One region of the Streptomyces siamensis genome, then DNA from elsewhere that is predicted to be linked to it. Evidence: riboswitches for the same ligand, from Rfam matches in the RefSeq annotation. Region 1 holds a riboswitch; the other holds the start of a gene.
What was found. A riboswitch is a leader RNA that binds a small molecule or an ion and turns the genes downstream of it on or off. The one in region 1 is predicted to bind ZMP and ZTP.
Positions count from the first base shown of each region.

Region 2: linked by a shared signal. The riboswitch ahead of ABEB03_RS31855 (glycine hydroxymethyltransferase) and the one ahead of ABEB03_RS22865 (bifunctional 5,10-methylenetetrahydrofolate dehydrogenase/5,10-methenyltetrahydrofolate cyclohydrolase) in region 1 are both predicted to bind ZMP and ZTP.

Region 1 is NZ_BAABKB010000016.1:506,428-510,630, forward strand. It holds gene ABEB03_RS22850 (ABC transporter ATP-binding protein) at 1-460, shown strand, start outside; gene ABEB03_RS22855 (hypothetical protein) at 589-885, opposite strand; gene ABEB03_RS22860 (nuclear transport factor 2 family protein) at 1,056-1,421, shown strand; ZMP/ZTP riboswitch at 1,752-1,838, shown strand; gene ABEB03_RS22865 (bifunctional 5,10-methylenetetrahydrofolate dehydrogenase/5,10-methenyltetrahydrofolate cyclohydrolase) at 1,863-2,711, shown strand; gene ABEB03_RS22870 (CU044_5270 family protein) at 2,721-3,746, opposite strand; gene ABEB03_RS22875 (RNA polymerase sigma factor) at 3,739-4,203, opposite strand, start outside.
Region 2 is NZ_BAABKB010000030.1:237,864-242,066, forward strand. It holds gene rocD (ornithine--oxo-acid transaminase) at 64-1,278, opposite strand; ZMP/ZTP riboswitch at 1,526-1,613, shown strand; gene ABEB03_RS31855 (glycine hydroxymethyltransferase) at 1,645-3,090, shown strand; gene ABEB03_RS31860 (hypothetical protein) at 3,106-3,804, opposite strand; gene ABEB03_RS31865 (hypothetical protein) at 4,202-4,203, opposite strand, start outside.

The sequences.
Region 1 (4,203 bases):
GCTGCGCGACAACCTGCTGCTCGGCAATCCGCGGGCCGACGAGGCCGAAATCGTCCGTGTGCTCAAGACGACACGTCTCGACGGGCTGGTCGCCCGGCTGCCCCGCGGGCTGGACACGCTGGTCGGCCATCGCGGCACCAAGCTGTCCGGCGGCGAGCGTCAGCGCGTCGCCATCGCCCGCGCACTGCTGCGCCGTCCGCGGCTGCTGCTCCTCGACGAGGCCACGTCCCAGCTCGACGCCGTCAACGAGGCGGCGCTGCGCGACACGGTCTCCGACGTGGCCCGGACGACGACGGTCCTCGTGGTCGCGCACCGGCTGTCCACCGTCACGATGGCCGACCGCATCGTCGTGATGGACGCGGGTCGCGTCCGCGCCGTGGGAACGCATCGCGAACTGGTGGCCGCGGACCCGCTGTACGCCGAACTCGCCGCCACGCAGTTCCTCGCCACCGCCGGGTGAGGCGGCGGAGCCCGGCACGAGAAAGAGGGCCGGCCGGTGGGCGAAGTGGTCTTCGCCCACCGAACCGGCCCTCCGCGCTCGTACGGGCCGGCCCTCGGTGCTCGTCAGAGGGCAGGCCCTTTGCCGGACTAGCCCTCGACGGCCGGAACGACACCCATGACGGGCGCGGCGAGGTCGGTCACCTGATGCAGCTGGTTCAGGTCGTTCAGCCGGTTGAGGCCCGCGAGCTGGCGGGACGGCAGCGGCATGGCGGCGCGCTGCTCGGCAGGGATGGAGCTCAGGGCGAGGGAGTCGAGTTCGGCGACGGGGTTCAGCTTCCCCGCGTCCGCGGCCTCGGAGCCCGCCGCGCTCGCCATCGGCGCGGCGAGTCCGGTGACTCCGACGGCGAGACCAATGGCGGCGACCATACGTCGTGTTGAGATCATGCCTTCTGCAACGGCGCCGGTCCCCCGCGGACACGGCCGTCACGCTCCGCTCACCCGACAGGCTCATCGGGGCGGCTGCGCTTGCCGAGGACCGTGCGGCGGAGGAGTCTCGGAGATGAGGCCCTTCGCGACCTGCTCCTCGACGGGCCGCGGCCTTCAAGGAGGTCATCATGGGCACCTCGCTAGGCCCCGCCTTCGACACCGAAGCGCTGCGCCGAGCCATTGAAGGACACAGTGCGACGGATCTGCTGTCGCTCTACGCCGACGACGCGGAACTGCGCATCGTCGACCGCAACACCCAGCCCAGCCACCCGATGGTGAAACACGGTCGCGGCGAGATCGCCGAGATGCTCGACGACGTCTACAGCCGGGACATGACCCACAAGCTGGAGCAGTGCGTGGTCCAGGGCGACCACGTCGCCTTCTCCGAGTCCTGCGAGTACGCGGACGGCGTGAAGGTGCTGAGCACGTCGATGATGTCGCTGCGTGACGGCAAGATCGTCGACCAGACGCTGCTCCAGGCATGGGACGAGTAGAAAGGCACTGGCCGAAGGTCCAGATCACGTCGCGTCTGACCTGGACCTTCTCGGCGCGAGTGGGGATGGGCCGGTCGCGCCCGCGCCCCGCTCGGCTGCCGCGACCCGTCTCCGCGGCAGGTCTGCGACTGTCCGCCTCGCTGCTGGGCTCAGCGTTGCGCGCTGCCCGCTCCCGTCCTCCGGCACCGCGTGCCGTTCGAAGGCTGCCCCTCCGACGCCGGTGAGCCCGACCCGTACCCGGCACCACACCTCGTGGTGCGGGTGACGAGGCCCGCCGCCCCCAGCGGGCCGGACCGGCCGCGGGCGGGTCACCCGCAGGAGCTACCCTGGTCGGCGGGCCGTGACTGGCGCTGAGGTGGAGTACCACCGGGGAGCGGCCTGACGAACGGGTCTCAGCCGCGCGCCTGGGCGATCGTCAGCAGCGCTCTGGAGGAGCAGCTCATGTCCCAGGCCCAGCTCATGGACGGCACGGCTCTCGCGCGCCGGATCGTCGAGGACACCGCGAAGCGCGCCGCCGACCTGAAGGACCGTACCGGTGCCGCGCCGTGTCTGGCGACGGTGCTCGTCGGCGAGGACCCCGCCTCGGTCACCTACGTGCGCATGAAGCAGAACCGCTGCCGCAAGGCGGGGATCGAGTCCCGGCACGTCGCCCTGCCGGCCGCCACGACGACCGCCGAACTGGTCGGCACGCTCCGCGCGCTCTCCGAGGACCCCACCGTGCACGGCATCCTGCTCCAGCACCCCGTCGGCCCGCACATCGACGAGCGGGCGGCGTTCGAGGCCATCGACCCGCGCAAGGACGTCGACGGCGTGACGCTGAGCTCGTACTCGGCGATGAGCTTCGGCCTGCCCGGCTTCGTGTCCTGCACACCCGGCGGCATCATGCGGCTCCTCGACGAGTACGACGTCGACCCGGCGGGCAGGCGGGCGGTCGTGGTGGGCCGAAGCGCGATCCTGGGCAAGCCGGTCGGCATGCTCCTCCTCGGACGGGACGCCACGGTGACGTACTGCCACTCGCGTACGAAGGACCTGTCGTCCCTCGTGCGTGAGGCGGACATCGTGGTGGCCGCGGTGGGCCGGCCCCGGCTGATCCGCGGTGAGGACGTCAAGCCGGGTGCCGTCGTGATCGACGCGGGGTACAACCCGGGCAACGTGGGCGACGTCGACTTCGACACGGCCGTCACGCGGGCCGGACTGATCACGCCCGTGCCCGGCGGCGTCGGCCCCATGACCATCGCGGTTCTGCTGGAGCAGACCGTGGCGGCAGCGGAACGCCGGCCGGGCGTCTGAGCGGCACCGTCAGCGCATCCACGCGCGGTAGGAGAGCACGTCCCCGGCCTTGACCCCGAACTCGGGGTCGTCCCGGGTGACGGTCTCTTCCAGGCCGAGGACGGCACCGGTGACCGGGTCGAGCACCAGCATCCGCCGGACGGAGTGCGCCCGGTCGTCGTATACGTACGCCTGTCCCCCGCGGCCCAGCCGGTCGGTGACCGCACCGGCCGGGCGCAGGCCCTGCGCGTCGGCCAGGATCCGGACCAGCGCGGCGTTCTCCCGGGTGCCGAGCGTCCAGTTGTCCAGCAGTCCGGCGACGGCGTCGAGGAGTCCCGGGGTGTCCAGGGGGCCGGTGCGGTCGATCTCGTCCAGGTAGGCGCGCAGCCGTACGGCGTCGTGCGGCGGCCGGGCGACGGGCGGGGCGTCGCTCCAACTCGGCGGATAGGTCCGCCTGCTGAGGACGTGCCCGTCCTCGACGGTGCGGGGCACGGGGTCGGCGTCCGTGACGACCGGCTTTCCCGGGCGGCGCGGGTCGGTGGCCACGACGAGTTCCGTGTGGCTGCCGTCGGCCTTCCAGCGGACGAGGCGTTCCTCGGGCAGGGTGACGGGCGGCCGGGCGCCGGGGCCGGACGTCATGGCGAGGCTCCACGACTGGAGATGGGTGCCCTGGACCAGCCGGAGGGTGTCCCCGGCGGCCGCCGCGCGGCCGGCGATCCGGTCGAGCGGCACGGGGGCGGATCCGGCCTCGACGACCAGCGGGCGCGGTGCGGCCACGGCGGGCGCGGTGGCCGAGCCCGAGAACATGAGGGTGAGGGTGAGGACGACCACGCAGGCCGCCGCCACGGAGCCGAGGCCCCAGGTCCACCGGCGCAGGTGCCGGGGGCGCGGCCGGCGTTCGCCGCCGTGCGGGAGGCGGTCGGGCCTGCGGTCGCCGCCGTGCAGGAGCAGGTCGAGCCGGTGTTCGGCGTGCTGGTCGAGCGGGCGGTCGCCGAAGCGGGGGTCGGCGGACGGGACCGGGTCGGCGCGGCGCAGGAGTTCGAGTTCGTCAGCCATGGCCGGGCTCCTTCAGGATGTCGCGGCGGGGCGTTGCGGTGCCGGTGGCCACGGGGGTGGTCTGCAGACGGTCGATCTCGGCTCTGAGCCGGCGGCGGGCGCGGTGCAGGCGCATCGCGGCGGCGCGGCTGCCGCAGCCGAGGACGACGGCGACCTCGTCGACGGCGAGTTCCTCCCAGGCCGTGAGGCGCAGTACTTCCTGGTCGGCCGGGGAGAGCCGGGCCAGCGCCTCGTGCACCCAGTCGCCCGGTGTGTCGGAGCCGGGCCCGGCCACCACCTGGGTGCCGTGCGCGCTCTCGTCGTTGCCGAGCCGGTCGAGCAGCCTGCGGCGGCGTCCGTATCCGCGTACCGCGTTGGCCAGGCAGCGGCGCGCCACCCCGTACAGCCAGGGAAGAGGAGAGGGCGGCAGGTCGGACCGGCGCCGCCAGGCGACGGTGAAGACCTCCGCCACCACCTC
Region 2 (4,203 bases), on a different contig from region 1:
GGAGCATCCCGGAGACGACGCGTCCCGGAGACTGCCCGGTCCCGACGGCTCCCGGCCCCGGCCCTAGGCCCCCAGCACCTCGCGAAGTCGGCCGAGCCCCCAGTCGAGGTCCTCCTCGGAGATGACCAGCGGCGGGGCGATCCGGATCGTGACGCCGTGGGTGTCCTTCACCAGGACGCCCCGGTCCACCAGCTTTTCGGAGATCTCCCGGCCCGTGCCGTACGCCGGGGCGATGTCGACGCCCGCCCACAGTCCGCGCCCGCGGACCTGTGTGACATGACCGGAGTCCTTCAACCGGCCCAGCTCCTGGTGCAGATGCGCACCCAGCTCGGCCGCCCGCCGCTGGTACTCGCCCGACCGCAGCATCGCGATCACCTCCAACGCCACCGCGCAGGCCAGCGGATTGCCCCCGAACGTCGAACCGTGCTCCCCGGGCCGGAACACCCCCAGCACGTCGGCGCCCGCCACCACCGCCGACACGGGGACGACCCCGCCCCCGAGCGCCTTGCCCAGCACGTACACGTCCGGCACGACCCCCTCGTGCTCGCACGCGAACGTCTTTCCCGTGCGGCCGAGACCCGACTGGATCTCGTCCGCGACGAACAGCACGTTCCGCTCGCGGGTCAGTTCCCGCACGCCCGGCAGATAGCCCGGGGGCGGCACCAGCACCCCCGCCTCGCCCTGGATCGGCTCCAGCAGCACGGCGACCGTGTTCTCCGTCAGCGCCGCCCGCATCGCGGTCAGGTCCCCGTAGGGCACGATCTCGAAGCCCGGCGTGTACGGCCCGAAGTCCGCCCGCGCCTCCGGGTCCGTGGAGAAACTGATGAGCGTGGTCGTACGGCCGTGGAAGTTGTTCCCCGCGACGACGATCTTCGCCCGCTCCGCGGGCACCCCCTTCACGCGGTACCCCCACTTCCGGGCCGTCTTCACCGCCGTCTCCACCGCCTCCGCGCCGGTGTTCATCGGCAGCACCATCTCCATGCCGCACAGTGCCGCCAGCTCCCGGCAGAAGTCCGCGAACCGGTCGTGGTGGAAGGCCCGCGACGTCAGCGTCACCCGCTCCAGCTGCGCCTTCGCCGCCTCGATCAGTCGCCGATTGCCGTGCCCGAAGTTCAGCGCCGAGTATCCGGCCAGCATGTCGAGATAGCGGCGCCCCTCGACGTCCGTCATCCAGGCCCCGTCCGCCGTCGCCACGACGACCGGCAGCGGGTGGTAGTTGTGCGCGCTGTGCGCGTCGGCCGAGGCGATGAACGCCTTCGTCGTCTCCGTAGCGGTCACGCGATCTCCGTTTCTTGACGAGCGGCACGGGGCGACGCGCGTGCCCGCGCACGGGGCGGCACGTGCCGCCCGGACCGGGCGGCTCGCGCTTCCCGACCACGGGCGGATACGTGCTCCCGGGCGGGGGACGGCATGTCCTCCCGGGCGGGGAGTGGCGCCCGCCGATGGTGGGCCCCGGCCTCCTTCCTACCGTCGCTCGCATGGTGGACCGGGGAACCCGCAGATCCGGCGCGCCCGGTAGGCTGACCGGCGGGGCCGTGACTGGCGCGCTGGGATGGGACCGACCATCGGGGAGCGGCCCCTCGAACTGTGTGCCGTGCGCCTGGGCCGACCCGTGAACGCTGAACACCACGTCCGGAGGCCGTCATGCCAGAGCCCCTTTCCACCGAGTCCACCGCGTTCCGCAGTGCCCTGGACGTGATCCGGGCCGTGGAGCCCCGCGTCGCCGACGCCATCGGCCAGGAGGTCGCCGACCAGCGCGACATGCTCAAGCTGATCGCGTCGGAGAACTACGCCTCCCCTGCCACGCTCCTCGCCATGGGCAACTGGTTCAGCGACAAGTACGCCGAGGGGACCGTCGGCCGTCGCTTCTACGCCGGCTGCCGCAACGTGGACACCGTCGAGGCACTCGCCGCCGAGCACGCCCGCGAACTCTTCGGCGCCGAGCACGCCTACGCCCAGCCGCACTCCGGCATCGACGCCAACCTCGTGGCCTTCTGGGCCGTCCTCGCCGCCCGCGTCGAGGCCCCCGCCCTGGAGCGCGCCGGAGTCCGCAACGTCAACGACCTCACCGAGGCCGACTGGGCCGAACTGCGCCACGCCTTCGGCAACCAGCGCATGCTCGGCATGTCCCTCGACGCCGGCGGCCACCTCACCCACGGCTTCCGCCCGAACATCTCCGGCAAGATGTTCGACCAGCGCTCCTACGGCACCGACCCCGCCACCGGGCTCATCGACTACGAGGCCCTGCGCACCTCCGCCCGCGAGTTCAAGCCGCTCATCATCGTCGCCGGCTACTCCGCCTACCCCCGCCTGGTGAACTTCCGGATCATGCGCGAGATCGCCGACGAGGTCGGCGCCACGCTCATGGTCGACATGGCGCACTTCGCGGGCCTCGTCGCCGGCAAGGTGCTCACCGGAGACTTCGACCCGGTCCCGCACGCCCAGATCGTCACCACCACCACGCACAAGTCGCTGCGCGGCCCGCGCGGCGGCATGGTGCTGTGCGACGAGAGCCTCGCCGAGCAGGTCGACCGCGGCTGCCCGATGGTCCTCGGCGGCCCCCTCCCGCACGTCATGGCGGCCAAGGCCGTCGCGCTCGCCGAGGCCCGCCGCCCCGAGTTCCGCGACTACGCACAGGCCGTCGTCGACAACTCCCGTGCCCTCGCCGAAGGCCTGATGCGCCGCGGCGCCACGCTGGTCACGGGCGGCACCGACAACCACCTCAACCTGATCGACGTCACCTCCTCCTACGGCCTCACCGGCCGTCAGGCCGAGTCCGCCCTGCTCGACTCGGGCATCGTCACCAACCGCAACGCCATCCCCGCCGACCCCAACGGCGCCTGGTACACCTCCGGCATCCGCATCGGCACGCCCGCGCTGACCACCCGTGGTCTGGGCACGGCCGAGATGGACGAGATCGCGGGCCTGATCGACCGCGTCCTGACGTCCGCCGAGCCCGGCACCACGGCCAAGGGCAGCCCGTCCAAGGCCCAGCACGTCCTGGACGCGAAGATCTCCGACGAGATCGCCCACCGCGCCACCGACCTGCTCGCCGGTTTCCCGCTCTACCCGGAGATCGACCTCGGCTGACGCGCCTCGCGCGGGCTACAGATCGATCAGCTCCTGTCGTGGTTCCCGCGGCGGTCCGGCAGCCTCACGCCGGGCCGCCGCGCGGCGTATCAGGACGGAGCCCCCTGTGCCGAGGACCAGCCCCGCCGCCAGCCCTGGCACCGCCCACCTCACGCTGTCCGCCACGTCCGGCTCCGCCACACGCCCCAAAGTGCTTCCCGAGCCGAACAGGGATCCCTCCTCATCCAGTTGGTCGAACACCGCGCGCGGCGCCCGGTGCCAGCGGATGTCGTCGTCCCGGACGTCGGGGGAAGGATCCGTCCGCACCCATGGAGTGCCGTCCGCGGCGACGAACACCTGGTCCTGACGCTCGATGGCGACATCGCCACCCGGTGCCCTGCTGGTCTGCGGCCAGCCCCCCACCCCTGTGAGCCCCCAGATCACGGTGGCCCGCACTTCGGGGAAACGGCCCTCCACCCATGCCTCGGGAACCCGCTCCGTCCCCGTGTACCGCGGGGAGAGCAGCCGCCACAGCCGTACGAAGTCCCGCTCCCCGGAGTGCAGCGAGGTCGCCCGTCCCGTGTCACCGGCGACGACCAGTGCCAGGTCGGGAGTGTCGGCCTTCGCCCGCGCCGAGCCGCGCGCCGCATCGTGTGCCGTATCCCGTGCGGAGGCCCGGGCGCCCGGAGTGCCGAGCGCGACCGACGCCACGACGACCAGCAACAGAAGCCACACCCGCCTCCCACCCGTCCCCGCTCGCCTCTCGCCGGTCCAGAGCCTTGCACCGGCCCTCGCTCGCGTCCCGCCGGTCCGCAGCCTCGTGCCTTCGGTCCCCACCCGCGTCCCGCCGGTCCACCACGCGGTCCCGCCGGTCCACCAAGTGGTCCCGCCGGTCCACGGCCCGCTTCCGTCGAGCTGTGGCCCCGTCGCGCCGAGCCGCGGCGCCATCCCGCCGGTCGACGGTCTTGTACGGCCCAGCCGGCGTTCCGGCCGGGCGAGGCGCCGGCTCCTCGTGCCGGGTCGCCGCCCCCGCCGGGCGGGCCGGGACCCCTCCTGACCGATCCGCAATCTCATCCGTCCCCCTCTTCCCCATGCGTCCCCCTCACCGGTCTGCCCGCCACCCCGCGGCTCCTC